DNA from 3 places in the Diaminobutyricimonas aerilata genome. Region 1 is predicted to be linked to each of the others. Evidence: predicted binding sites of a transcription regulator. Region 1 holds the regulator's gene; each other region holds the start of a gene.
The links. Region 1 encodes HrcA, which represses chaperone genes, less so after heat shock. Its sites were predicted from a motif close to TTNGCACTCGNNNNNNNCGAGTGCNAA; they were not measured.
Positions count from the first base shown of each region.

Region 2: a site for HrcA is predicted at 4,234-4,260, ahead of CLV46_RS13395 (Hsp20/alpha crystallin family protein). Genes of this name have one in related genera too.
Region 3: a site for HrcA is predicted at 4,812-4,838, ahead of groES (co-chaperone GroES). Genes of this name have one in related genera too.

Region 1 is NZ_PGFF01000001.1:1,626,055-1,635,650, reverse strand. It holds gene CLV46_RS07850 (PhoH family protein) at 1-45, opposite strand, end outside; gene CLV46_RS07845 (histidine triad nucleotide-binding protein) at 35-388, opposite strand; gene CLV46_RS07840 (16S rRNA (uracil(1498)-N(3))-methyltransferase) at 430-1,167, opposite strand; gene dnaJ (molecular chaperone DnaJ) at 1,167-2,276, opposite strand; gene hrcA (heat-inducible transcriptional repressor HrcA) at 2,317-3,339, opposite strand; gene CLV46_RS07825 (DUF4870 domain-containing protein) at 3,540-3,920, shown strand; gene hemW (radical SAM family heme chaperone HemW) at 3,986-5,203, opposite strand; gene CLV46_RS07815 (DUF1990 domain-containing protein) at 5,203-5,736, opposite strand; gene CLV46_RS07810 (DUF1990 domain-containing protein) at 5,733-6,392, opposite strand; gene lepA (translation elongation factor 4) at 6,392-8,245, opposite strand; gene CLV46_RS07800 (TIGR01777 family oxidoreductase) at 8,292-9,215, opposite strand; gene CLV46_RS07795 (alpha/beta fold hydrolase) at 9,242-9,596, shown strand, end outside.
Region 2 is NZ_PGFF01000001.1:2,781,045-2,790,640, forward strand. It holds gene CLV46_RS13385 (ROK family transcriptional regulator) at 1-275, opposite strand, end outside; gene CLV46_RS13390 (S8 family serine peptidase) at 409-4,008, opposite strand; gene CLV46_RS13395 (Hsp20/alpha crystallin family protein) at 4,312-4,740, shown strand; gene CLV46_RS13400 (malate dehydrogenase) at 4,799-5,764, opposite strand; gene CLV46_RS13405 (NADP-dependent isocitrate dehydrogenase) at 5,839-7,053, opposite strand; gene CLV46_RS13410 (GNAT family N-acetyltransferase) at 7,194-7,646, shown strand; gene CLV46_RS13415 (MGMT family protein) at 7,646-7,963, shown strand; gene CLV46_RS13420 (ABC transporter ATP-binding protein) at 8,003-9,596, opposite strand, start outside.
Region 3 is NZ_PGFF01000001.1:2,842,830-2,852,425, forward strand. It holds gene CLV46_RS13670 (ABC transporter ATP-binding protein) at 1-593, shown strand, start outside; gene CLV46_RS13675 (ABC transporter ATP-binding protein) at 593-1,417, shown strand; gene CLV46_RS13680 (ABC transporter substrate-binding protein) at 1,905-3,191, opposite strand; gene rarD (EamA family transporter RarD) at 3,420-4,346, opposite strand; gene groES (co-chaperone GroES) at 4,439-4,735, opposite strand; gene CLV46_RS13695 (class I SAM-dependent methyltransferase) at 4,878-6,053, shown strand; gene CLV46_RS13700 (HhH-GPD-type base excision DNA repair protein) at 6,087-6,659, opposite strand; gene CLV46_RS13705 (DUF4190 domain-containing protein) at 6,664-7,239, opposite strand; gene CLV46_RS13710 (hypothetical protein) at 7,301-7,693, opposite strand; gene tsaD (tRNA (adenosine(37)-N6)-threonylcarbamoyltransferase complex transferase subunit TsaD) at 7,820-8,869, opposite strand; gene rimI (ribosomal protein S18-alanine N-acetyltransferase) at 8,866-9,318, opposite strand; gene tsaB (tRNA (adenosine(37)-N6)-threonylcarbamoyltransferase complex dimerization subunit type 1 TsaB) at 9,315-9,596, opposite strand, start outside.

The DNA.
Region 1 (9,596 bases):
GCGCTCGATCGGTACGCCGGTGGAGCCGGTGTCGCTAGTGGGCAAGTGTGCCTTCCTCTAGTCGCCCGCCCAGCAGGTGGGCGTGCACGTGGAACACGGTCTGTCCGGCTTCGGCGCCGGTGTTGAAGACGAGGCGGAACTGCCCGCCGGTGTGCTCGTGCGCGAGCCGGCCGGCGGTGCTCACGATGTCGGCCAGCAGTGCGGGGTCGCCTTCGGCGAGCTCGACGACGTTCGCGTACCGTTCCGTCTTCGGCACGATCAGCAGGTGCACGGGCGCCTGCGGAGCGATGTCCCGGAACGCGATGAGGCTGTCGGTCTCGTGCACGATGTCGGCCGGGATCTCCCGGTCGGCGATGCGCGTGAAGATCGAACGCTCGGCGTCAGTCATGCATCGATCTTAACGACGAGCGGGCGTCGCTATTCCCCCTGCTACCAACGTCCCAGGCGTGCGTTCAGCACCGCGAGGGCGGCGGGCCCCGCGGTGGAGGTGCGCAGGATGCCCGCGCCGAGGTGCACCCGCTCGGCGCCGGCGCCGGAGAGCCGCTCGAGCTCGGCCGGCGCGAAGCCGCCCTCGGGCCCGACGACGAGGTGCACTCGCGCCGCACCCGCCGGATCTATCGCGGTGAGTGCGGTGTGGGCGGTCGGGTCGAGAAGCAGCATCCGGGTCTCCCCGGCGAGGCGGACCAGGTCGGAGGTGCGCGCGAGTGGCGCGACCTGCGGAAGCCAGCCGCGCAGCGACTGCTTGCTCGCCTCGCGCGTGATGGTGCGCCATCGGGCCTCGCCCTTGGCGACCTTCGCGCCCTCCCAGCGCGACACGGAGCGGTCCGCGGCCCACGGCACGACGCCGGTCACGCCGAGTTCGGTCGCCGCCTGCACCGCGAGCTCGTCGCGATCGCCCTTGGCGAGGGCCTGCACGAGCCACAGCTCGGGCGATGGCCACGGTTCGGTGCGCACCTCGGCCACCTCGATGACGAGCTCGTCCGGTGCCGCCGAGACGACCGCCCCGGTGACGACGAGTCCTTCGCCGTCACCGATCGAGACCGTCTCGCCCGGGCGGATGCGGTTCACCGTGACCGCGTGGCGCGCCTCGTCGCCGCGCACGCCGACGCGCGCGCCGACGACCGCGGCAGCGGGCTCGAGCTCGGGATTGAGGAACAGCGTGCTCATCAGCCGCCGACGAAGCGGTCGCGCAGCTTGGCGAAGAGTCCCTGCTGGAAGTGGGCGAGTCGCGGCGGCTGGTTCTTGCGCGACGCCGCGAACTTGCGCAGCAGTTCCTGCTCCTTGTGGTTGAGCTTCGTCGGGGTGACCACGTGCACGCCGATCTTCAGGTCGCCACGGCCACCGCCGCGCAGGCGGGTGATGCCGCGGTCCTTGATCGTGAGGATCTCGGCGCTCTGCGTTCCGGGCTTGAGCTCCACGTCGATGTCGCCGTCGAGCGCGTGCAGTGTCGTGCGGGTGCCGAGCACGGCATCCGTCATCTGCACCTCGAGCGTCGCGAGCAGGTCGTCGCCGTTGCGGCTGAAGGTGTCGTGGTGGCGCACCTTGACCTCGAGGTAGAGGTCGCCGTTGGGGCCGCCGGCGGGACCGACCTCGCCCTGACCGGGCAGCTGCAGGCGGAGGCCCGTGTCGACTCCCGCGGGGATGTCGACGGGGATGTTGCGGGTGGCGCGCACGCGACCCTGACCCGCGCACGTCGGGCACGGGTTCGGGATGACGGTGCCGTAGCCGCGGCAGGTGCCGCACGGGCTCGACGTCATCACGTTGCCGAGCAGCGAGCGCACGGCGCGCTGGATCTGACCGGTACCGTGGCAGATGTCGCACGTGACCGGGCTGGTTCCCGGGGCCGCGCACGAACCGTTGCAGGTCTCGCACAGCACGGCGGTGTTGACCTCGACGTCGCGGTGCGTGCCGAAGATGACCTCTTCCAGTTCGATCTCGACCCGCACGAGGGCGTCCTGACCCCGCTCGCGACGCGAACGCGGGCCCTGGCGCGTCGCCCCGGCACCGAAGAACGTCTCGAAGATGTCGCCGAAGCCGCCGAAGTTGGCGCCTCCCCCACCTCCGAAGCCGCCGGAACCGCCGAGGTCGTACTGCTGACGCTGCTGCGGATCGCTCAGAACGTCGTAGGCGTGGGTGACGAGCTTGAACCGCTCGGCGGCGTCCGCCCCGGGATTCACATCGGGATGCAGTTCCCGAGCGAGCCGGCGGTACGCCTTCTTGATCTCCTCCGGCGTCGCGTTGCGTTCGACGCCGAGTACCTCGTAATGGTCAGCCAAATCCTGATTCTTCCGTCGTGGGCGGGGAACGCCCGATCGGCTAGTCGCCGTCGATGAGCTTGGAGAGGTAACGGGCGACCGCCCGCACCGCCGCCATGTTGTTGGAGTAGTCCATGCGGGTGGGGCCGAGCACACCGAGCTTCGCGACCCCGTCGCCCGCTGGAGCGTAGCCGCTCGCAAGCACGGAGGTGTCGGCGAGACCGAAGTCGGCGTTCTCGCGGCCGATGCTGGCCGAGACGCCGGACCCGTCGACCTCCATCTCGCCGAAGAGCTTGAGCAGGGTGACCTGCTCCTCGATGGCCTCGAGAACGGGATAGATGCTGCCCCCGAAGTCGGCCTCGGTGCGGGCGAGGTTCGCGGCACCGGCCATGACGAGCTTGTCGCGGCGGTTCGCGTCCACCTGCGAGAGCAGGCTCTCGCCGATCCGCTCCACCAGCGCCGCGCGTTCGGGCACGAACCGCTCGGCGATCCGCGGGAGCGCCGTCGACGCCTCACTCAGCGACCGGCCCGCGAGAGCGCCGTTGAGTTTCGCGCGCAGCTCGCCCACGAACGCCTCGTCGACCGCTTCGCCGGCGTCGACGATGCGCTGGTCGACCTGGCCGCGGTCGGTGATGAGCACGGTCATGAGCCGCGTGTCGCTCAACGGGACCAGTTCCACATGGCGCACGGAGGCGCGCGTGAAACTCGGGTACTGCACGAGCGCGACCTGGTTGGTGAGCTGCGAGAGCAGGCGCACCGTGCGCGCGAGCACCTCGTCGACGTCGTCGGGTTGACCGAGGAAGGTCTCGATCGCCTGCCGTTGCGCGGCGCTCAGAGGGCGCATGTCGGCGAGCTGGTCGACGAAGACGCGGTAGCCCTTGTCGGTGGGGACCCGGCCGGACGAGGTGTGCGGAGCGGCGATGAGCTCCTCCTCCTCGAGAAGGGCCATGTCGTTGCGGATGGTCGCGGCCGACACACCGAAGGAATGCCGCTCGACGATGGACTTCGATCCGACGGGTTCCCGCGAGGCGACGTAATCCTGCACGATGACCCGCAGCACTTCGAGACTGCGTTCCGATGCCATGGCCACCGCTCCTTCCTGGCACTCGACAGGTCTGACTGCCAATTCTACCGCTCGACCGGGCAGAACGGGGGATGCGGTCGACCAGCGCGCCATTGCAGGGATCCGCGCCGGACCGCTACCTTGAGTCACAGCTCGCCTTCAGGCTGCCATGTCATGGCGCGGCGAGCCGACGATCTGAATCCCCGAAAGGCACCCCGACGATGACCAACACCGCCCAGCCCGCGGCCCCGCTCACCCCGGCCGAAGACAAGCAGTGGGCCGGACTCGCCCACCTCCTCGGGATCCTCGGCATCCTCCCCTCCCTCATCATCTGGCTGGTCTTCCGCGAGCGTGGCGGTTACACCAACCAGGAGGGCAAGGAGGCCCTGAACTTCCAGATCACCGTCGTGATCGTCGCCTTCGCCCTCTCGATCGTGACGACGATCCTCACCTTCGTCACCTTCGGTCTGTTCGGCTTCCTCGCGCCGCTGCTCTTCGTGCTGCTCTGGGCCGCCGTGGTCACCTTCTCGATCATCGGCTACACCCGAGTGAACGCCGGCGGCAGCTACCGCTACCCGGTCGCGATCCGCTTCATCAAGTAGCACTCCGCACGACGACGGGGACCGGGGCGACCCGGTCCCCGTTCTCGTTCCCGGGCGGAACCGCGTCAGGCGGTGAGCCGTCGCACCACCGCGTCGGCGAGCAGGCGACCGGCGAGGGTGAGCACGATCCGGCCGCGCAGCGCCGCCGCGCCCTCGATGAGCCCGTCGGCGATGAGCTCGGCGATCGTCGCGCGCCCTGCGGCGGGGATCGCGTCGATGGCGAGTCCGTCGGCGAGGCGCGACTCGAGCAGCACCCGCTCGACACCGCGCGTGGCGTCGTCGAGGGTCTCCCGCCCGGCGGCCGGTGACGCGCCCGCCAGAACGCGGTCGGCGTACGCGGCCGGATGCTTCACGTTCCACCAGCGCACGCCGCCGACGTGACTGTGCGCGCCCGGACCGACGCCCCACCAGTCCTGACCGGTCCAGTAGGAGAGGTTGTGCCGCGACCGGTGTTCGACGCCGGCGGCCCAGTTGCTGACCTCGTACCAGCCGTATCCGGCGTCGCCGAGCATCCGCTCCGCCAGCTCGTACATGTCCGCCTGCAGTTCGTCGTCGGGCGTCTCGACCTCGTGACGCCGGATCTGCCGGGCGAGTTTCGTGCCCGGCTCGACGATGAGCGCGTAGGCGGAGACGTGATCGGGCCGCTGCGCGATCACGTGCTCGAGCGAGGCGCGCCAGTCGTCGATGCTCTCGCCGGGCGTGCCGTAGATGAGGTCGAGGCTCACGTCGAGGCCGGCGTCGCGCGCCCACGCGACGACGAGCGGCACCCGTTCGGGGTCGTGCGTGCGCTCGAGGGTCGCGAGCACGTGCGGCGCGGCGGACTGCATGCCGAACGAGACGCGGGTGAACCCCGCGGCGCGGAGCTCCCGCAGGTATGCGGCATCGACGGTGTCGGGATTCGCCTCCGTCGTCACCTCCGCGTCGGCGGCGAGTCCCCACGTGCGGCGCACCGCGTCGAGCATGCGAGCGAGATCGGATGCGGGGAGCATCGTGGGGGTGCCGCCACCGAAGAAGACGGTCGACGCCGGTCGGGCGGGCAGGTCGGCGAGCACGCCGCGCGCGAGGTCGATCTCCGCGAGGGCGTGAGAGGCGAAGTCGGTGCGGGAGACGCCCCGCAGCTCGTCCGCGGTGTAGGTGTTGAAGTCGCAGTACCCGCAGCGCACCCGGCAGAAGGGCACGTGCAGGTACACGCCGAAGGCGCGCGTGTCCGCCCCCTCCGCTGCCGTCGCGGGCAGCAGTCCGTCGGCGGGCGCCGGATCGGCGATCGGGAGCGCGCTCGGCATCAGTCGACGCTCCCCGTCGTGGACGCGCCCGAGAGGACCCGGAGGTAGCGGCGGGTGTACACGAGCTGCGCGAGCCGCACGGCCGGGAGCACGAGCCGCCACTGGCCCGACGCCCTCCAGAACGCCCGCACTCGGAACACGACGCGGTCGTCGGCGTCCCAGTGCACCATGAAGGCCTCTTCGCCGATCTCGGGATGCCCGGCGAGGGTGCCGTACGCGAATCCCGCGGTGCGGGGCTCGTCGACCACGTAGACGACCCGTGCCGGCGCACTGACCCGGAACGGCCCGAACGGGATCCGCAGCGTCACGCTCTCCCCCGCGCGCACCTCGCCCTCGCCGTCACGGTCGACCCGCATTCCGCTGCGCCGCTGCACCTCCCAGTGCCGCACCGCCGATGCGGACCGCTCGAAGGCGCCGCGACCGCGACCCACGACCGCCTCCCGCTCGAGCGCGCGGAACCCGGCGGGCGGGAACGGCGCCCTGTCGCGGGTGTCGGTCGCTCCGACCTCGGCGTAGGTGAATCCAGTGGTCACTCCGTCGGTCCGGTGAGGGCGACCATGTAGCGCGCGAGGTAGCGGCGATGCGCCACGCGCAGGAGCGGTCCGATGAGCTTCCATCCGAAGCCCGCGGGGCGGCTCAGTGAACGGATGGTGAGCCAGACCGACCCGTCCTCGGTGCGGTCGATGATGAACGACTCCTCGCCGCTGAGCGGATGCCCGGGCAGCGTGCCGTAGGCGAATCCGCTGCGCTGGGGCTCGTCGATGCGGTAGACCACGCGCACGGGTTCGTGCACGCGGAACGGACCGACCCTGGCCACGAGCACGGCCGTGTCGCCCGGCTTTACGAGCGCCGTGCCGTCGGGCGCGTACTCGATCTCGTCGCCGGCGACGAGGCTCGCGGCCTGCACGGGCGTGCCCGACTCGTCGTAGCCGACCCCGGTGTATCCGATCTCGCTCACGTCGCCGGGCGCATCCGTGCGCTCGACCTCGAAGCCGCTGCGGCGCTTGATGCCCCAGCTGAGCAGCTCGGTGCGCGCCCACTCCCAGCGGGCGTCGCCGTGACCGATGCGGGCCCGGCGCTCGAACGGCCGGTAGCCCTTCGGCGGGTAGGTCATGAGGTCGACGGCCTGCGTGCCGCCCACGGCCCCGTACGTGACGGGCAGACGCCAGGCCTCCTGCCGGTCGGCCACTACTTCTTGCCGTCCTTCTTCTCGGTGTCGCCCGAGAGCGCGGCGATGAACGCCTCCTGGGGCACCTCCACGCGACCGACCATCTTCATGCGCTTCTTGCCCTCCTTCTGCTTCTCGAGCAGCTTGCGCTTACGGGTGATGTCACCGCCGTAGCACTTGGCGAGCACGTCCTTGCGCATTGCGCGGATCGACTCGCGGGCGATGATCCGCGCCCCGATGGCGGCCTGGATGGGCACCTCGAACTGCTGGCGCGGGATGAGCTCGCGCAACCGGCCGGTCATGAGCACGCCGTACGCGTAGGCCTTGTCCTTGTGCACGATCGCGCTGAACGCGTCGACCTGCTCGCCCTGCAGCAGGATGTCGACCTTCACGAGGTCGGCCTCCTGCTCCCCCGCCGGCTCGTAGTCGAGGCTCGCGTAGCCCTGCGTGCGGCTCTTCAGCTGGTCGAAGAAGTCGAAGACGATCTCACCGAGCGGGAGCGTGTACTTGAGCTCGACGCGGTCCTCGCCGAGGTAGTCCATGCTGCGCATCGTGCCGCGGCGGCTCTGGCAGAGCTCCATGATCGCGCCGACGTACTCCTTCGGCGCGAGCACCGAGGCGGACACGACCGGTTCGAGCACCTTCTCGATACGCCCGGTCGGGTACTCGCTCGGGTTCGTGACCGTGACGGTCTTCTTGTCCTCGGTGGTCACCTGGTACGGCACGCTCGGCGCCGTCGTGATGAGGTCGAGGTCGAACTCGCGCTGCAGGCGCTCCGTGACGATCTCGAGGTGCAGCAGACCGAGGAACCCGCAGCGGAATCCGAAGCCGAGCGCGACCGAGGTCTCCGGCTCGTACTGCAGTGCCGCATCCGACAGCTTGAGCTTGTCGAGCGCCTCGCGCAGGTCGGGATAGTCGCTCGCATCGATCGGGTAGATGCCCGAGAACACCATGGGGAGCGGATCGGTGTAGCCCGCGAGCGCATCCGTCGCCGGCTTGGCGGCGGTCGTCACGGTGTCGCCGACCTTCGACTGGCGCACGTCCTTCACGCCGGTGATGAGGTAGCCGACCTCGCCCACACCGAGTCCGTTCGAGGGGCTCGGCTCCGGTGAGCTGACGCCGATCTCGAGGATCTCGTGGGTGGCGCGCGTCGACATCATCTGGATGCGCTCGCGCGGGTTGAGCTTGCCGTCGACCATCCGCACGTAGGTGACGACGCCACGGTAGGCGTCGTAGACGGAGTCGAAGATCATCGCCCGCGCGGGGGCGTCGGCGTCGCCGACGGGAGACGGGATGCGCTCGACGACGCGGTCGAGCAGCTCCTCGACGCCCATGCCGGTCTTGCCCGAGACCCGCAGCACGTCGGCCGGGTCACCGCCGATGAGCTGCGCGAGCTCGCGCGCGTACTTGTCGGGGTCGGCCGCCGGCAGGTCGATCTTGTTGAGCACCGGGATGATCTCGAGGTCGTTCTCGAGGGCCAGGTAGAGGTTCGCGAGCGTCTGGGCCTCGATGCCTTGCGCGGCATCGACGAGCAGGATCGCGCCCTCGCACGCGGCGAGGCTGCGGGACACCTCGTAGGTGAAGTCGACGTGGCCCGGCGTGTCGATCATGTTGAGGGCGAAGGTGCTCTGCCCGACCTGCCACGGCATCCGCACCGCCTGGCTCTTGATCGTGATGCCGCGCTCACGCTCGATGTCCATCCGGTCGAGGTACTGCGCCCGCATGTCGCGGTCGGAGACCACACCGGTGATCTGCAGCATCCGGTCGGCGAGGGTCGACTTGCCGTGGTCGATGTGCGCGATGATGCAGAAGTTGCGGATCGCGGAGGGGTCGGTCGCGGCGGGGGCGAGGGCCGCGGAGGCACGTGGGGACATCGCCGCCATTCTCCCATGCGCGCCCGGGGCGTCCGCGCGGGCCGCGTCAGCGCAGGATCGAGCGCAGCGCGGCCTCGAGCGCGGGGTACTCGAACTCGTACCCCGCGGCCTGCAGCCGCTCGGGCAGCACCCAGCGGCTCTTGAGCAGCAGCTCCGTCTCCGTGCGGAGCGCGACGGCGCCCACCTCGAGCATCCAGCGCAGGAGCGGGATGCCGACCGGAACGCCGAGCACCCGGCGCAGCGTCGCCATGAGCTCGCGGTTCGTCACCGGGTTGGGTGCCGCGATGTTGACGGGCCCCTCGAGCTCGTGGGTGCGCAGGAAGCGGACGGCGCCGAGAACGTCGGCGAGGTGCACCCAGCTGAACATCTGGCGGCCCCCGCGGGTGCGTCCGCCGATCTGCGGGCCGCCGAATCCCACCCGGGTGAGTCCGGCGAGCGGGGCGAGGGCGGACCCGTCGCCGAGCACGATGGCCATGCGCAGCGCCACCTGTCGCGTCTCGGGTCGCTCGTGGGCGAAGAACTCGCGTTCCCACGCGGTCGCGACGTTGACCGAGAAGCCCTCGCCGATCTGCCCGCCGCTCTCGGTCATCGGCCGGTCGTCGGCGTGGCGGTAGATGGTCGCGGTGCTCGCGTTCATCCACACCGGCGGCGGAGCATCGGACTGCTCGACCGCGCGGCCGAGCTCCGCGGTCGTGAGCAGTCGAGAGCTGAAGATGTCGGCCTTCGTGCGCTCGTTGTAGCGGGCGTTGACGCTGCGGCCCGCGAGGTTGATCAGCAGATCGGCGCCGTCGACGGCGGCGCGGATGCGGTCGGCATCGCCCCAGCGCACGTCGGCGTCGCGTCGCCCGATGGTCGTGATCGCGGCGCCCTCGGCACGGAGATGCTGCACGAGGTAGCGGCCGACGAATCCGCTGGCCCCCGCCACCACGATCCGGTCGCCGGCTGCGGGATTCTCAGTCTCGCTCGTCACTCTGCACAGGCTATTACGATCGCAGCGTGCCTCCGTCCGTCGTGCTCGTCCACACGCTCCGCAGCTCGTCGACGATGTGGCGGCACCAGCGCGAGACGCTCGCCGAGCACGGCATCACCTCGATCGCCCCCGACCTGCCGGGGCACGGCAGTCGGATCGACGAGCACTTCACGCTCGACGAGGCGCTCGCCACGATCCACCGGGCCGTCACGGAGGCCCCGGGTCCCGTCGTGCTCGTCGGATGCTCGCTCGGCGGCTACCTCTCCGTGCACTACGCCGGGCAGGAACGCCGCGACATCATCGGGCTCATCGCCGCGTCGTGCGGCACCCAGCCGCTGTCGTGGCTGCTCGACAGCTACCGTCTCGCGGCGGGGGCGATCA
Region 2 (9,596 bases), 1.2 Mb from region 1:
TCGCGGTCCATGTCGATGAGGGTGGCCGGCTTGCCGGGGCGCGCGTCTTCGCGCTGACCGAGTTCCACGACGAGTCCCTCGCCGATGAGTTCGGCCACGAGGTCCGAGACGGTCACGCGGGTGAGGCCGGTGGCCCGGGCGACGTCGGCGCGACTCTGGCTGCCGGCGCGGTACAGGGTCTGCAGCACGAGCGCCCGGTTGTTCTGCCGTGCGTGCTCCGGCAGGACCTTGCGCGTCGGGCGGAGAGCCCGGCCGTCCGCATACCCCGTTGTCATGTTTGTTAGTAAAGGTTACGAACATTCTCGGACGCAAGGGGTTCGCCCGAGGTTTACCAGTTCGTAACATCCTCCGACATGCGCCGGCGCCCTCCCCGCCGAAGCGGAGAGGGCGCCGTTCACTGCGGACGGACTACAGGATGATCCAGACCTGCTTCGACGCGCTCTTCGAGCCCGCCGTGGTCTCGTCACCCGAGTAGGTGGCCGAGACGACGTGCAGGCCGCGCGAGAGCTTCGGCAGACGGAAGCTCGCGCGCCCGTCCTCGCCGATCGACGCCGGGACGTCGTAGCTCTTGCCGTCGACCTTCACGGTCAGCGTGCCGCCCGGGGCCGTGTCGGCGCCCGAGGTCACCCGCAGGTTGACCGTGACGCGCTGCCACGAGAAGGCCACCTGCGGCGACACGGCGATGCCGAGCTTCGAGGCGTACTTCACGAGCACCGGCTCGGAGGTGGCCGTGGCCGGGTCGAGGCCCTCGCCGGTCGCGGTCACGACGACCGTGAGCTCGGAGCCCTCGTCCGCCGCGGTCACGACATAGGTCGACGACGTCGCTCCGGCGATGTCCTCGCCGTCACGCTGCCACTGGAAGGCGAACTCGAGCCCCTCGGTGTCCCACTCGCCCGGGTTAGCCGTCAGGGTCTGGCCCGCGACGGGCGTTCCCTCGATGGTCGGCGGAGCGGTGTTGACCGGGGTGTCCGGGCCCGGCGCCTCGCCGGTCTCGACCGAGATCGCCGTGGCCTCACCGGTGTCGCCGTACGAGACCAGGCCGAGGTAATCGCTGTTCGGCTGCAGCCCCGTCCATGACGCGGTGTAGGTGATCGGCTGGCCCTGCACCGCGGCGAGCACGGCCGGGTCGAGCGTGAGCGGAGCCGCACCCTCGGGCACGACGTTCGTCGTCACGAGATCCCACGCGGTCGACGGGTTGGCGGCGAACACCGACACCTCGACGAGGTAGGTCCCCGCCTCGGGCTCCGGCAGGTCGACGCGCTCGTCGGCCGCACCGGTCGCCGACTGCCAGCCGGCGACGGGGTCGCCCGCGTCGTCGAGCAGGTAGACCACGAGGTCGAGGTCGGCCGTGTCGTCGAGCGAATCGAGATCGAATCGCGACCACGCGGTGCCCTCGGGCACCTCGACCGTGTACTCCACCAGGTCGCCGCGCGATCCGGAACCGGAGTGCTCCGGCTCGGCGCCGCTCGGGTCGGGGTGGCGCACGCCGGCGCTCAGGCCGGTGGTGCCGAGCACGATGTCGCCGGTGCCGCCCGGGGTGACCTCGACCTGCACCGATCCGTCGACGCCCTCGCCCGCGACCTCATCCGGAGCCACGATGGTGACCGGCTGGATCGCGATGGGGCTGCGCACCTCGGTGTCGCCGCTCGTCCAGGTCAGCGACCCGGTCGAGAACTCGTCGAGGGGCGCCGTCGTGCGGTTGAACGTGACGGTGTAGTCGTAGCTCTCACCCTCGACGACCTCGAGAGTCGACGGCTCGACGGTCACGTCGATGCCCTCGAGTCCCGCGACGCTCGCCGTGAACGTTCCACTCTGCGTCGCCGTCACCGTGCGGGTGACGGTCTCGGCGGCGGTCAGCGCACCGACCGCGATCGAGGCGAGGTTGAGGTTGCTCGGATCGATGGGGTCGACTCCGGCGTCGTAGCCGATGCCCTGGATGTACGCGAGCCAGTCGCCGATGCCGTTCTGGTAGACCAGGCCGGGCTCGAAGAACTCGGTCGGGTCCACGTGACCGGCACCCTGGGCGAACGGGTCGGTGAACTGCTCGCCGTTCTCGTCGACGGTGTCGTAGGCGGTGGTCATCAACGCCGACTTCACCTCGGCCGGCGTCGCGTCCGGACGCTCACCCAGGTAGAGGGCCGCGAGTCCCGCGATGTGCGGGGCCGCCATCGACGTGCCGGAGAGGAAGCCCCACTGCGGGTCCTCGCCCTCGGCGTTCGCCTCGGCAGCGAGGATCGCCACGCCGGGCGCCGCGATGTCGGGCTTCAGGATGTCGGAGCCGTCCGCCAGCACCGGACCGCGCGACGAGAATCCGGCGACCTGCGGGGTCGGCGGCGTGTAGTCGGTCTGGTTGCCGGGCGTGAAGGTGACCGTGGCTCCCGGCGTCTGCGCGTAGGCGGTGACCGCCGCGTAGTACCGGTCCGAGAGGTGGATGGTCGGGATGGCGTGGAGGTCGACGTCGATCGAGTTGGGCGTCGGGTTGACCAGCAGCACTCCGATGCCGCCCGCATCCGCGACGACCTGCGACTTCTCCGCGCGGGCGTTGCCGCCGCGCTCGCACAGCACGATCTTGCCCTCGGTGAGGGCCGGGTCGAGCGTGCCGGGGAGGCACAGTCGCGCGTCCACCGCACCGGCCACCGCGACCGAGGTCGCGGTCACGAGCGGTCCGCTGAGCGGCTCGGCACCTTCCGTGCGGTCGACCGTGATCGACAGACCGGCGTACTTCTCACCGTTGCCGAGGGTGGCCGTGGCCTCGTAGCTCGGGATCGTCGTCGCGGCGACCGTCGTGATCCACGGCGACGCGTTGTCGAGGGTCGAGGCACCCGGGCCGTCGTTGCCGGCCGACGCCGCCACGAAGATGCCCGCCGCGGCCGCGCCGAGGAACGCCTCGTCCGTGGCGGAGATGGTGGTCTGCGCCGCGCCGCCGCCGATCGAGAAGTTCAGCACGTCGACGCCGTCTTCGACCGCCTGGTTGATGGCGGCGAGCATGTCGGAGGTGGTGCAGCCGTCGTCGGCGGTGTCGGCCGGATCGGGGCCCGACCAGCACACCTTGTACGCCGCGATCTTGGCGGCCGGGGCGACACCGGTGATCGTGTCGTATTCGACTCCGCCCACGGTGGCCGGCACGTCGATGTTGCCGACCGCGGTGGATCCGGTGTGCGAGCCGTGCCCGTCGCCGTCGCGCGGGGAGACGTATTCGCCCTGCTCGACGCTGCCGAGGTTGGATTCGCCGAAGCCCTGCAGGAAGTAGCGGGCGCCCACGATCTTGGTGGAGCAGTCGTCGACGGTGAACTGCACGCCGGTCTGGCAGGCACCGGTGAAGGTGTCGCCATCGCCCTTGGTGTAGGTGATCGTCTCACCGTCGCGGTACGGCGCGTCGCCCGGCTCGGTGCCCAGCGGATCCCCCGCGAACGACGGGTTCTCGGGCGCGATGCCGGTGTCGAGCACGCCGACGACGACGCCCTCACCGGCGGTCTCGACGCCGCCCGTCTCGGCCCAGACGCCCTCGGGCCCCTCGAGACCGAGGAACTCGGTCGAGGGCACGGCCTCGGTGACGTGGAGCATCTCGTCCGGGGCGACCGCGGCGACGTTCTTGTCGGCCGCGAGGCGCGCCGCCTGCTCGGCGGTGAGATCGGCGCTGAAGCCGTTGAGCGCGAGCGTGTAGGAGTAGTCGATGTCGGCGCCGACGGCGGCGGCGACCTGCTCCTGCTTCTCGGTCAGGTACCCGGCGTAGTCCGTGACGGGGGCGCGGCGCGCATTGAGCTGCTCCCCCTCCTCGGGCTTGGTGGCGCCGAAGCCGCGCACGCCGCCTTCATAGGTGGCGACGGCGTCGTCGACGAGCGTCACGATGTAGCGACCGGGTTCGAACGCGGTCTGTCCGCGCCCGCCGATGGAGGCGGGCGTGGGGGCCGCCACGGCGGGGGCCGCGACGAGCGCCGACGCGACCACCGCACCGCCCGCGAGGGCGGAGACGAGCAGCCGCGATGGGGCGCGGAGGGATCGACTCACAAGCAATTCCTTACTCGAGACAGAAACAAGAGAGGTGGTGCTGTCGAGCAGTCGGGTCTGCGCGTGAGCACAAAAGTATCTGTCAGATCCCCCCGAACGGGGGTAGACCGCCACAGCCGCACGATCGTTGCGCGAGGCCGATCCCCACGCAACGGATATCGGCGCGCTTGCAACATCCACGCTCGAGATCTTCCCGGCGTTCGCCCAGGGCGAAGGGAATGGAACTTAGCACTCTCGGGTTGAGAGTGCTAACATTTCCGTAGTTGAGTCACAGGGACTCAACCTGGAACCAAGGAGTACATCATGACCGTGTTCTTCGACCCGTTCCGCGAACTCGACCGCATGACCTCGCGGCTGCTCGACTCCCGTCAGGGTCCGCGGCTCATGCCGATGGATCTTTATCGGGACGGCGATCACTACATCCTCAACGCCGACCTCCCCGGCGTCGACCCGGGGTCGATCGACGTCGACGTCGACGGCCAGCTGCTGACGATCCGCGCCGAGCGCACGCCGCGCAGCCAGGAGGGTGTGCAGTGGCTCAGCCGTGAGCGCGCCTTCGGCAGCTTCCTGCGCCAGTTCACCCTCGGCGACGGGCTCGCCGCCGACGGCATCACCGCGAACTACGACAACGGTGTGCTGAGCGTCATGATCCCGGTGAGCGAGAAGGCGAAGCCGCGCAAGATCGCGGTCAACGCGAGCTCGACGCCGGCTCAGGCCGAGGTCACCGCGTAACGCGACCCGCACAGAAGGGCCCGGATGCTCGCATCCGGGCCCTTCTCGTCGTCCGGCTTCAGGGGATGAGGCCGAGGGAGCGCACCGCATCGCGCTCCTCGAGCAGCTCGGCCACCGAGGCGTCGATGCGTGACCGAGCGAACGCGTCGATCTCGAGACCGTCGACGATGCGCCATCCGGTGCCGTCCGAGGTGACCGGGAACGAGCTGACGATGCCCTCCGGCACGCCGTACGCGCCGTCGGAGATCACACCGGCACTCGTCCAGTCGTGCGGAGAGGTGCCCTGCACCCAGTCGCGCACGTGATCGATCGCGGCGTTCGCGGCACTCGCCGCGCTCGAGGCGCCCCGGGCCTCGATGATCGCGGCTCCCCGGCGTGCGACCGTCGGGATGAAGTCGTCCTCGACCCAGGAGCTGTCGACCGCGACGGGCTCACCGGAGATGCGCGCGTGCGCGAGGTCGGGGAACTGCGTCGTCGAGTGATTGCCCCAGATGGTGACGCGTGACACGTCGCCGACACGGGCGCCCGTGCGCGCGGCGAGCTGGGCGACCGCGCGGTTGTGGTCGAGCCGCGTCATCGCGCTGAACCGGTCCGCGGGCACGTCGGGGGCGTGCGAGGCGGCGATGAGCGCGTTCGTGTTGGCCGGGTTACCGACCACGAGCACACGCACGTCGTCGGCGGCCCGGGCGTTGATGGCCGCGCCCTGCGGGGCGAAGATGGCGCCGTTGGCCTCGAGCAGGTCGCTGCGTTCCATCCCCGGGCCACGCGGCCGGGCCCCGACGAGCAACGCGATCTGCGCACCGTCGAAGGCGGTCCCGGCGTCGTCGAACACGTCGACGGACTCGAGCAGCGGGAACGCGCAGTCGACGAGTTCCATCGCGGTGCCCTCGGCGGCACCGACCGCGGCGGGCACCTCGAGCAGGCGCAACCGCACTGGTTCATCGCCGAGCATGGCACCCGACGCGATGCGGAACAGCAGGGCGTAGCCGATCTGTCCGGCGGCGCCCGTCACCGTGATTCTCATGCCCGGCATGATATTCGCCCCGCACGCGAAAGGGCCCGGATGCAGCGCATCCGGGCCCTCCGTCGCTGTCGGGATCAGCCGAGGCGCGACTTGAGGTTCTCGTCGAGGGTGGAGAGGAACTCCTCGGTCGTCTGCCACTCCTGCTCGGGGCCGACCAGCAGCGCGAGGTCCTTCGTCATCTTGCCGGACTCGACGGTCTTGATGACGACGTCTTCGAGCTCGGTGCTGAAGCCGATGAGCTCCGAGTTGCCGTCGAGCTTGCCGCGGTGCGCGAGGCCGCGCGTCCAGGCGTAGATCGAGGCGATCGGGTTCGTCGAGGTCCGCTTGCCGGCCTGGTGCTGACGGTAGTGGCGGGTGACGGTGCCGTGCGCGGCCTCCGCCTCCACGGTGCGACCGTCCGGGGTGGTGAGCACGCTCGTCATGAGGCCGAGCGAGCCGAAGCCCTGCGCGACCGTGTCGGACTGCACGTCGCCGTCGTAGTTCTTGGCGGCCCACACGTAGCCGCCCTCCCACTTGAGGCTCGCCGCGACCATGTCGTCGATGAGACGGTGCTCGTAGGTGAGCCCGGCCGCGTCGAACTGCTGCTTGAACTCGGCCTCGAAGACCTCCTGGAAGAGGTCCTTGAAGCGGCCGTCGTAGGCCTTGAGGATGGTGTTCTTCGTCGAGAGGTACACCGGGTAGTTGCGGGCGAGTCCGTAGTTGAGCGACGCGCGGGCGAAGTCGCGGATCGAGTCGTCGAGGTTGTACATCGCGAGCGCGACGCCGCCGCCGGGCGCCTGGAACACCTCGTGCTCGATCGGCTCGGAGCCGTCCTCGGGCACGAAGCTCACGGTGAGGGTGCCGGGGCGGTCGAACACGAAATCGGTCGCGCGGTACTGGTCGCCGAACGCGTGACGGCCGACGATGATCGGCTTGGTCCAGCCGGGCACGAGGCGCGGCACGTTCGAGATGATGATCGGCTCGCGGAAGATGACGCCGCCGAGGATGTTGCGGATCGTGCCGTTGGGGCTGCGCCACATCTTCTTGAGGCCGAACTCCTCGACACGCGCCTCATCGGGGGTGATGGTGGCGCACTTCACGCCGACGCCGTGCTTCTGGATGGCGTGGGCGGAGTCGATGGTGACCTGGTCGTCGGTCGCGTCGCGGTTCTCGATGCCGAGGTCGTAGTACTCGAGGTTCACGTCGAGGTAGGGGTGGATGAGGGAGTCCTTGATGCGCTGCCAGATGATGCGCGTCATCTCGTCGCCGTCGAGTTCGACGACGGTTCCCTCGACCTTGATCTTCGCCACAGTGTTCCTTCCTACGCGAGTCGGCCCGTGCGGCGTCGACTCGGGCGGTGCGCCGCCGCCGACAGCATAGTCGCTGCGCCTAACTATCTCGACGTCGAGATATCTGTTGCACAGCATCCTCGACCGGTTAGCCTCAGTGCATGGGCGAGTTGCGACTGGAAGAACTGTCGGCGCGCACGATCGTGGCCGCGAACAGCCTGACTCTGCGTCCGGGGCAGGAGCAGTTCGTCACGCCGGTGTCGTACTCGATCGCGGACGCGTACATCAACCCGGCCACGACGTGGCCCCGAGTCGTGCTCGACGATGACGAGGTGGTGGGGTTCATCCGCGGCAACTTCGACCCGGAGTCCGACCAGGAGGAGTTCCGCAGCTGCGTCTGGCGCATCAACGTCGCCGCAGACGCGCAGGGTCGCGGTGTCGGCCGGTTCGCGGTCGAAGGCCTCGCCGACGAGGCGCGCCGGCGCGGTTTCGAGCGGCTGACCGCCATCTGGGAGCCCGGCGAGGAGGGACCGGAGCGGTTCTTCACCAACCTCGGCTTCGAGGTCATCGGCGAGACGCAGTACGGCGAGAAGATCGGCGCCCTGCACCTCTGATGGAGCGGCGACCGCTCGCGGACGACTTCGTCTCCCGCGTGCTCGAGGTGGTCCACGGCATCCCGGAGGGCCGCGTGATGTCGTACGGCGACGTCGCCGCGGCGATCGGTTCGCGCGCGGCCCGCGGCGTCGGGCAGGTCATGGCGTATTACGGGTCGGATGCGCCGTGGTGGCGCGTCGTGCGGGCGAGCGGTCACCCCGCGGTCGATCACGAGTCCCGCGCGCTCGAGTACTACCGTGCGGAGGGCACACCACTGCTGTGGTCGGCGTCGGGCGTCTTCCGCGTCGACCTCCGCCGCGCTCGTCACACGCCGTGACGGACGCCGGGCCGCGGTCTCCCCCGGCCCGGCGACGCGTCAGACGAGCGAGTCCTTCCACGCGGCGTGCAGCTGGGCGAACTTGCCCTCGCCCGCGATGAGCTGCTCGGGCGTGCCGTCCTCGATGATCCGCCCGTGCTCCATGACGAGCACCCGGTCGGCGATCGCGACGGTCGACAACCGGTGCGCGATGATCACCGCGGTGCGATCCGAGAGCAGGGTCTGCAACCCCTCCTGCACGAGACGCTCGCTCGGGATGTCGAGCGACGCCGTCGCCTCGTCGAGGATGAGCACCTGCGGGTCGGCGAGGAACGCGCGCGCGAACGAGAGCAGCTGACGCTGCCCCGCCGAGACCCGACCGCCGCGCTTGTTGACGTCGGTGTCGTAGCCCTGCGGCAGCGACATGACGAACTCGTGCGCTCCGACCGCCTTCGCGGCCGCCTCGATCTCCTCGCGGGTCGCATCCGGCTTGCCGAGGGCGATGTTGTCGGCCACGGTGCCCGAGAACAGGTACGCCTCCTGCGTGACCATGACGATCGCGCGGCGCAGGTCCTTCGGATGCAGGCGCCGCAGGTCGACGCCGTCGAGCGACACCGTGCCCTCGGTCGGATCGTAGAAGCGCGAGATGAGTTTCGCGAGCGTCGACTTGCCCGCCCCGGTCGTGCCGACGAGGGCGATCACCTGACCCGCCGGGATGTCGAGGTCGAAGTGCGGCAGCACGACCTGGTCCGCCTTGTACGCGAACTTCACCCCGTCGAAGCGCACGTTGCCGCGTGCCTGCCACAGGTCGATCGGGCGGGTCGGGTCGGGCACCGTCGGACGCTCCTCGAGCACGCCGGAGATCTTCTCGAGCGCCGCCGCCGCCGACTGGTAGCCGTTGTAGAACATGGCCATCTCCTGCGCCGGTCCGTAGAACGATCGCGTGTACAGCAGCGCCGCGAGCAGCACGCCGACCGCGAGGTCGCCCGAGGCGACCCGCAGGCCGCCGACGAGCAGCACCGAGGCGAGCGCCACGTTGCCGATGAGCACGAGGCCCGGGTCGAACGTGCCGAAGATGCGGAACACCTTCGCGTTCACGTCGCGGTAGTCCTCGACGAGGTCGCCGAACTCCTTCTCGTTGCGCTTCTCCTTGCGGAACGCCTTGACGGCGCGGATGCCCGTCATGGTCTCGACGAAGTGCACGATGAGGCGCGCCGACGCGACGCGGGTCTGCCGGAACAGCTGCTGCGACTTGACCTGGAACCAGCGCGAGAGGATCGCCAGCGGCACGAGCGAGGCGAGCAGCACGAGACCGCTCACCCAGTCGAGCAGGAACATCGCCCCGGCGATGAACAGCATGTAGAGCGCACCCTGCACGAGCTGGTTGATGCCCGAGTTGAGCAGTTCCTTGATCGAGTCGAGGTCGCTCGTCTGGCGCGCGATGATGCGGCCCGACGTGTAGCTCTCGTGGAACTCCAGACTCAGCTTCTGCGTCTGCTGGAACACCCGCTTGCGCAGGTCGATGAGCATCGCCTGGCTGATGCGCGCCGTGAGGATCGTGTACCACGCGATGAGCGCGGCACCACCGAGCCCGGCGAGCAGGTACGCGACCACGGCGAGCGACACGGGGAACCAGTCCTGCTTCAGCAGGGCC
Region 3 (9,596 bases), 1.2 Mb from region 1:
AGCCGGGCGAGAACATGTTCCGCGCGCTCGTGCGGCCGCTGTGGCGCAATCGCGAGCAGGAGATCACCGAGAAGGCCGACGATCTGCTCAAGCGCTTCAAGCTCGACACCAAGCGCGAGGACTACGCGGCGTCGCTCTCCGGCGGTCAGCGCAAGCTTCTCGAGATGGCACGGGCGCTCATGAGCGACCCGGTGCTCGTGATGCTCGACGAGCCGATGGCGGGTGTGAACCCTGCCCTCACGCAGTCGTTGCTCGGGCACATCAAGGACCTCAAGGCGCAAGGCATGAGCGTGCTCTTCGTCGAGCACGACATGCACATGGTGCGGCACATCTCCGACTGGGTGATCGTCATGGCGGAGGGCCGCGTCGTCGCGGAGGGTCCGCCCGAGACGGTCATGTCCGACCCCGCGGTGATCGACGCCTACCTCGGCGCACATCACGACACCGACCTCGGCGAGATGACCGGGGACGACCGCGCCGCGCTCGCCCAGGAGGCCGCCGCGGAGATCCCGGTCGACGTGTCGCCGACCCCCGTCTCCGACCCGACGCCCGTCTCCGACACGACGCCCGTCTCCGACAAGGAGGAGAAGTAATGGCTCAGGCCGTCGCATCCAGCACCGTCACGCGCACCGACGAACCGGTGCTGCGCACCGACGACCTCGTCGCCGGCTACCTGCCGGGGGTCAACATCCTCAACGGCTGCACCGTCGACGCCTACGACGGTGAGCTCATCGGCATCATCGGCCCGAACGGCGCCGGTAAGTCGACGCTGCTCAAGGCGATCTTCGGGCAGGTGAGGATCCGCGGAGGCGCGATCTGGCTGAAGGGCGAGGAGATCACGTCCCTCAAGGCCGACAAGCTCGTCGCCAAGGGCGTCGGCATGGTGCCGCAGAACAACAACGTGTTCCCGAGCCTCAGCATCGAGGAGAACCTCGAGATGGGCATCTTCCAGTCGCCGAAGAAGTTCGCCGAGCGGTTCGAGTTCGTCACGACGCTCTTTCCGGAACTCGAGAAGCGGCGCCGCCAGCGCGCCGGTTCGCTTTCGGGCGGTGAGCGTCAGATGGTGGCGATGAGCCGCGCGCTCATGATGGACCCATCGGTGTTGCTGCTCGACGAGCCGTCGGCCGGCCTCTCCCCCGTGCGTCAGGACGAGACGTTCCTGCGCGTGGCGGAGATCAACCGCGCGGGCGTCACGGTCATCATGGTGGAACAGAACGCGCGCCGCTGCCTGCAGATCTGCCACCGGGCCTACGTGCTCGACCAGGGCAAGGACGCGTACACCGGCACCGGCCGCGAGCTGCTCAACGATCCGCGTGTCACCGAGCTCTACCTCGGCACCCTCGCCGCCGACGAGGACGCCAAGCGCAAGGGCCCCGCGACCGCCGAGCCGCCCACCGCATCCGGGTTCACCGCGTAGCGGCCCACCGCATCCGGGTCACGGCCCCGTCTCCCCGAGGAGGCGGGGCCGTTCCCGTCCCTCGGGCGGGCCCGTCTTCCCGGAAGACGGGCCGTTCCCGTCCCCGCGGTGCCCGCCCCGGCCGTCGGCATCCGCCGCCCGATCGGGGCGACGGATCCGGCCCGGCGGCGTCGCGCTACAGTTCCGCGGCGCCGCGCCGGAAACTCCTGGCGCGCGGACACGAGGCTGTAGCGCAACGGCCCCACGCCGGCGGGTAACGACGTTTCCGGCGCACCACGTGCACCGACAGACCGGGCGTCGCCGGGCACGCCGCAGCGGCCGCAAGTCGCCGCAGCGGCCGCAAGTCGCCTCAGAGGCCCGGCAACGCCTCAGTGGCCCGGCAACGCCTCAGGGGCCCGGCCGCGCCGGGAACGCCGAAGGGGCCCGGCGTCGCCGCCGGGCCCCTCCGTGTCGACGTGTCACGCGAGCGCGACACGTGCGAGGTGGATCACTCCTCGTTCAGGCTGCCGAACTCCGCGTTGAGCGGGGCGTACTTGTTGTCGGCACCGTACTGGTAGATGCCGATGTACGCCTCGGTCGGGTCACCGTTCTCGTCGAACTCGATCGGGCCGGAGGCACCGTCGTAGTCGACGTCCTCACCGTCGCCGATCAGGGCGAGGCAGTCGGCGACCGTCTCGCACTTCTCGCCCTCGGCCGAGACCGACTGCATGTTCGCCTTGATGGCGTCCGCGTGGTCGTTGCCGGCCTGCGCGGCGGCGAGCGCCGCGACGACGACCGCGTCGTAGGACTCAGCCGCGTAGCTGAAGTCCTCGAGCGCGGGGTCGATCTCGAGCAGTCGCGCCTGGAAGTCCTCCGAGGCGAAGTTGCCCGGAAGGGTTCCCTTCGCGCCCTCGAGGGTGCCCGGCTGGAACTCGTACGTGTTCGAGAGGTTGCCGTCGACGAAGTAGACCTTGTCGCTCGGGAAGCCCTGCGTGTTCACGAGCTCGGGGATGATCGACGCCGTCTCCTCGAACGCGATCACGGCGATCGCGTCGGGGTCCTCGGCGAGGAGTTCGTCGACCTGGGTCGAGAACACCGTGTCACCCGGGTTGTAGGGCACGGATGCGGACACCTCGCCACCGGCGGATTCGATCGCCTGCTTGGCGTTCTCCTCCAGGCCGATGCCGTACGGGTCGTTGATGTAGATGATGCCGACGTTCTCGGCGCCGTCACCGACCATCAGGTTGCCGAGCACGCGGCCCTGCAGCACGTCGGACGGGGCGGTGCGCCAGTAGTAGTCCTCGTCGTCGTAGTCGGTGAAGTCCGGCGACGTGTTCGCCGGCGAGATCTGCACGACCCCGCCGTCGATCATCTGGTCGATGAACGTGAACGACACACCGGACGACGCGGCACCCACGGCGATGTCGACACCGGCGTCGACGAGCTCACCCGCCGACTGGGTCGCGATGTCGGTGGTCGTGTCGCCCGAGTCGCGCTCGGTCAGGGTGATGTCGAACTCGAAGCCGGCCGCCTCCAGGTCGGCGATGGCGAGCTTGACGCCGGCGACCTCGGGCGGGCCGAGGTAGGCCAGGTTGCCCGTTGCGGGCAGGATCGTGCCGACCGCGAAGGTGCCGTCACCTTCCGGGATGTCTGCCGACGGCTCTGCGCTCTCCTGGGGGGGAGTGCTCGCACACGAGGCGAGCAGCAGAAGTCCGGCACCGAGTGCCGCGAACTTCGCACCGCGAGAGACGAACTTCGAGCGTGCGGAGGGGGATCCTCCGGTGAATGCGCTCATCGTGCTCCTCAAGTTGTGATTACAGATCTATCGCCCGCGGAGTCCGCGCGCGATTGCCTAAAGGTATTGGGCGTACCTGCCATTCTCAATACGAGCGTGTTACAGCCGCGTAACACGGTGCCAATCGTTACCTTCCGTGATTTTCGGACGCGTTCCGCGCGAATCCTGCCGGAATCCGTCGTCGCCGCTCCGGATCCCGTGCCGCGCCGGATTCCGTGCGAGAGAGGCTCAGGCCGGTTCGAGGGCACTCCGCCGCGGGCCGCGACCGGCGGTGAACATGTCGATGGTGAGGATGAGCAGCGCCACCCACACGAGCCCGAAGCCGACCCAGCGTTCGAAGGGCATGTCCTCGTGCAGCGCGATCACGCCGAACAGGAACTGCAGCAGCGGAGCGAGGTACTGGGACAACCCGAGCACGGTGAGTTTCAGGCGTCGCGCGGCTGCGGCGAAGAACAGCAGCGGCACGGCGGTCACGACGCCGGCGCTGAGCATGAGGGCCGTGTGCCAGGCCGACACCGTGCCGGTGGTGAGACCGGTCGTCACGCCGATGACGATGAGAGCCGCGAGCGCGAGCGGACTGAGCCACATCGTCTCGATCGTGAGCCCGGTGATGGCGTCGACGCGGGGGCCGACCTGCTTCTTGACCAGGCCGTAGATGCCGAACGAGAAGGCGAGGATGAGCGCGATCCAGGGCACGCTGCCGTAGCCGATGGCGAGCACGAGGGCCGCCACCGCACTCAGGCCGATCGCGGTCCACTGCAGGGGACGCAGCCGCTCGCGCAGCAGGAAGACGCCCAGCAGCACGGTGACGATCGGGTTGAGGAAGTAGCCGAGCGCCGCCTCGACGACGTGGCCCGTCGTCGCGGCGAACACGTAGGTGAGCCAGTTGGTGAGGATGAGCACGCCGGCGAGGGCGAGCAGCAGCATCGAGCGGCGATCGCGCAGGGTGGCCGCGAAGGCGAGGCCGCTGCGGGTGATCGCGATGAGCACGAAGCAGAAGACGAGTGAGAGCAGGATGCGCGCCGCGACGATCTCGACCGGTGACGCCGGCATGAGCGCGAGGAAGAAGACGGGGAGGATGCCCCACAACCCGTAGGCCCCGACCGCGAAGAGGAGGCCGGTGCCCTGCTTCTGGGGAGGGGGCGTCGAACTCACCGATTCAGCCTAGACCTGCGGATGATGGCCCCCGGAACGGCGAAGGCCCCGATGGCGGGAAGCCATCGAGGCCTTGGCGGTTTCGGCCGGGATCAGCGGACGACGACCGCCAGCACGTCGCGAGCCGAGAGCACGAGGAACTCGTCGGCACCGAACTTGACCTCGGTTCCGCCGTACTTCGAGTAGAGCACGCGGTCGCCGACGGCGACGTCGAGCGGGACACGGTTGCCGTTGTCGTCGATGCGGCCGGGGCCGACGGCGACGACTTCGCCCTCCTGCGGCTTCTCCTTCGCGGTGTCAGGGATGACCAGGCCCGACGCAGTGGTCTGCTCGGCCTCGACCTGACGAATGACGATGCGATCCTCGAGCGGCTTGATGGACACCGACACGGTTGACCTCTTCTTTCTGAGAAATCCGGGGTTGGCACACTCCCTTCGGGAGTGCCAGATCAAGTGTAGGGGTGGGCTAGCACTCGGTCAATCCGAGTGCCAATCGCACCCGGGCGGCGAGCGCCGATGGGAGGATGGCGGGATGGATGTCGCCGAGCTGAGACACCTGCTCACCCCCGAGGGGCTGCGCCTGCTCGACGACCTGCCGCCCTACGACTCGCAGGGCGACGTGCTGCGCATGGTCGCGGGCCTGCGCGCGCAGGGGCACTCCCCCGGGCTCGTCGCCGCCGTGCTCACCCAGGCACGGTTGCGGCGTCGGGCTCGCGCCAAGTTCGGCGAGTTCGCCGACCGGATGCTGTTCACCGAGGCCGGGCTCGAGCAGGCCACGCGGCTCAGCGTCGCGGCCGTGCACGCCGGCCGGTTCCAGGGCGCGGGCGTGCGCTGGGTGGCCGACCTCGGGTGCGGGATCGGCGCCGACGCGCTCGCCATCGCCGCCCTGGGGCTCGATGTGACCGCGGTCGAACGCGACGAGGTGACGGCCGCGATCGCGAGCTTCAATCTCGCCCCGTGGGGCAACGCTCGCGTCGAACAGGGCACCGCCGAGGAGGCCGCCCTCGACGGCGTCGGCGCGGTGTGGCTCGACCCGGCCCGGCGCGATGCCTCCCGCCGGCTCGACGACCCCGCCGACTGGTCGCCGTCGCTCGACTTCGCGTTCGGGCTCGCCGAACACCGGCCGATCGGCGTCAAGCTCGGCCCGGGCATCGACCGGGACCTGCTGCCGGCCGATGCCGAGACGCAGTGGGTGTCGGTCGACCGCGAGGTCGTCGAGGTCGTCGTCTGGACCGGCGCGCTCGCCCGCCCGGGCGTTCGTCGCGCCGCCCTCGTCATCGGCGACCACGGATCGGCCGAGCTCACCGCCGCGGCCGACGCCGAGGACGTCGATCCCGGTCCGCTCGGCACCTATCTCCACGAACCGGACGGCTCCGTCATCCGCGCGCGCCTCATCGGCGACCTCGCCCGTTCGCTCGGCGCGACGACGGTGCATCCGCAGATCGCCTACCTGACCGGCGACGCACCCGCGGAGTCCCCGTTCGCGCGTTCGTTCCGCATCCTGGCCGAACTGCCGCTCGACGAGCGCGCCCTGCGCCGCGAGCTCGCCGCCCGCCGCATCGGCACCGTCGAGATCAAGAAGCGCGGCGTCGACATCGACCCGGCGCAGTTCCGCAAACGGCTCGCTCCGAAGGGTCCCGAGTCGGCGACGCTCGTGCTCACCCGCGTCGGCGGGCGCCGTGTGGCGCTCCTGACCGAACGGGTGTGAGTGGATGCCGCCGGCGGCTCCGTGGCCGGACGATCAGCGCTTGGCGGCGGCCTTCGCGGCGCGCTTCGTCTCGCGCACCTTCGCGAGCGACTCGGGGTCGACGATGTCGGCGACGGAGCGGTACGACCCCTCGTCGCCGTAGTTTCCGGCCGCCTCGCGCCAGCCGGCGCCGGTGAAGCCGTAGCGCTTGCCGAGCAGGGCGAGGAAGATCTTCGCCTTCTGCTCACCGAAGCCGGGCAGCGCCTTCAGTCGCTTGAGGACGGTCGCGCCGTCGGGATCGTCGCGGGTCCACAGCGCCGCGGCGTCGCCGTCCCACTCCTCGACGAGCGCAGCGCACAGCGCCTGGATGCGCCCGGCCATCGAACCGGGATAGCGGTGCACCGACGGCGGGGTGCGGCACAGCTCGACGAACTCGTCCGCGTCGGTGCGCGCGATGACCTGCGCGTCGAACGCACCGAGGCGCTGCCTGATCTTCGCCGGACCGGCGAAGGCGGTCTCCATCGCGACCTGCTGATCCAGCAGCATCCCGATCAGGAGGGCGAGCGGATCGGTCGACAGCAGCTCGTCGGCCTCCGGGTCGCCGGTGATGTGCAGCTCGTGCGACATGGTGTCAGGAGCCGAGCGCGGCGACACCCTCGGTCGCGGCGACGCCGAGGGCCGGGATGAGGAACGCGAAGGGCAGGAACGCGAACATGGTCGCGAGCACGAGGAAGATGACGAAGATGCCGATCGCCGCGTAGCCGGTGATGAGGCCGGTCAACGCCATGCCGCGACCGGCGGGCTCGCGCTTGAGGGCGAGGTGGCCGAAGACGACGGCGAGGATCGACGGGATGCCGAGGGTGAACCACGAGACGAAGAAGCCGGAGAGTCCGAGCACGAGGGCGGTGATGCTCATTCCCTTGGGCGGTCCGGCGTAGGCGGCCGGGTACGGCTGCTGCGCGTAGGGCTGTCCGTAGGGCTGCTGGCCGTAGGGCTGGGCGTACTGCTGCTGCGGGTCGTGCGGCTGCACCGGGTACTGCTGCTGCGCCGGGTACTCCTGCACGGGTGCCGCGTACTGCTGCACCGGGGGCGAGTACGGCGGCGGCACGGGCACGGTGGGTTCCTGTGCGGCGACCGCGGGCTCGCCGGTCGGCGGCGCGGTCGCCGCGGACGGCTGCTCGGATGCGGGGGTGGTGTTGTCGCTCATGTGGTCTCCCGAGACGACTGTGGGCCCGCCGAAGCGAGCCCACAGTGCGTGATGGTTGCGCTCAGTAGGTCGGGACCTGCGAGAGGCTGGCCAGCGCGGCGATGCCGATGATGAACGCGATCGCGTAGATGAGGCCGATGGCCACGCCCACGAAACCGGTGATCATGCCGACGATCCACATCCACTTCGGCGCGTTGGGCTCGCGCGACTTCGCCATGAAGGCGAGCACGACGGCCGCGGCCGAGGCGAGGAGACCCAGGAACGGGATCCACGACAGGATCACGAGCGAGCCGACACCGATGATGAACGAGGTGAGCGACAGGCCCTGCTTGACGCCACCACCGGGCGTGCCGGCGGGGGCGGAGTAGGGGGAGGGCTGGTGCGCGGCCGGCGGCGGCGTGGCGCCCGAGGGCGGGGGCACGTCAGGGGGCGGCGGCGGAGGCACGTTGGTCATTGAGGGGTCTCCTTCTGGGACGAAATGTCCTCACTGGGCGCCCCCATAGTGGCAGCACGGGAGAACAGTGTCAACGCGCTGGACGGCGCGCCGGGAAGAGCCCAAAGGCCCGCGAACCCGCAGAAGTCACATCTGGACGGTCGTGACCGGCAGGGTCGAATCGGCCCCGAAGCCGAGCCCGGACGGCGCGCGCCCCGCGGCGATGAGCCCAGCGCCGACCGCGGCGATCATCGCCCCGTTGTCGGTGCAGAGCGACAACGGCGGCACCCGCAGTTCCACTCCGGCCGCATCCGCCCGCTCCTGGGCGAGCCCCCGGATGCGGGCGTTCGCCGCCACGCCGCCGCCGAGCAGCAGGCGAGGCACACCCCGGTCGACGCACGCGGCGATCGCCTTCGCCGTGAGCACGTCGGCGACCGACTCCCGGAAACTCGCCGCCACATCCGCCACCGGCACGTGCTCGCCGGCGTCCTGGCGTTGCTCCACCCAGCGGGCCACCGCGGTCTTGAGTCCCGAGAACGAGAAGTCGTAGCGGTGGCGTTCGAGGTCCTTCGGCTGGGTGAGGCCGCGGGGGAAGCGGATGGCGGCGGGGTCGCCGGATGCCGCGGCCTCGTCGATGCGCGGGCCGCCCGGGTATCCGAGCCCGAGCAGGCGGGCGACCTTGTCGAAGGCCTCCCCAGCCGCGTCGTCGATCGTCTCGCCGAGCAGTTCGACGTCGGAGAGCAGGTCCCGCACGTGCAGGAGTGAGGTGTGTCCGCCGGAGACGAGCAGCGCGATCGTCGGCAGTTCGAGTTCGCTGCCGTCGGCGCGCAACACGTCGGCGCCGACGTGGCCGACGAGGTGATTGACCGCGTAGAGCGGCTTGCCGGTCGCGAGGGCGAGTCCCTTCGCGGCGCCGATGCCGACCATGAGCGCCCCGGAGAGTCCGGGTCCGCTCGTCACCGCGATGCCGTCGAGTTCGTCCAGGGTGACGCCTGCGGTGTCGAGCGCCTCGCGCAGCGTCGGTTCGAGCGCCTCGAGGTGCGCCCGCGCGGCGACCTCGGGCACGACTCCCCCGTAGCGCGCGTGCTCGTCCATCGACGAGGCGATGACGTTGGCGAGCAGCTCGCGGCCGCGCACGATCCCGATGCCGGTCTCGTCGCAGCTCGTCTCGATGCCGAGCACGAGGGGGCCGCTCATCGCGTGGGCTCCCCGCGCATGATGACCGCATCGATGCCGCCGCGGTAGTAGCGGGGGCGCACGGCGATGCGTTCGAAGCCGAACGACTCGTAGAGCGCCTGGGCGTTCGGGTTGTCGGCCCGCACCTCGAGGAACACCCGCTCGACGCCGCGTTCGCGGGCCTCGGCGAGGAGTGCGGCGAACAGTTCGCGCCCGAGGCCCTGCCGCCGCACATGCGGGGCGACCGCGATCGTCTGGATGTCGCCGTCGCCGGTGCCGCGCGGGGCGAGCAGTCCGGCGTAGCCGATCACCGCATCCGCGTCGTCGACGGCCACGAGGTAGTGCCCGTGCTCGCCGGTGAGCTCGGATCTCATGGTGTCGGCTGACCAGGCGTCGTCGTCGAACGTCGCCGTCTCGAGCGCCATGATCGCGTCGAGGTCATCGATCGTCGCGGGGCGCAGCCGGGTCACGACACCCTCCGCGCGCCGCGGTTGCTCGCCGACATGGTCACGTCGGGAGAGCGGAGGTACAGGGCACGGTCGTCGGCGAATGGTCGCCCGGCGGCATAGAGGCGTTCGGCGAGCATGCCGAGCGCGCCGGCGGAGACGGGGGCGTGCTCGAGACGCGGCAGTGCCGTCTCGAGCTCGTCGGGTCGCGCGATCTCCGGTCCGCGGATGCGCCGGGGCAGGCCGAGCTCGTCGGGCGCGTCGTATTCGGACCAGTACACCTCGCGGCGACGCGCGTCGGT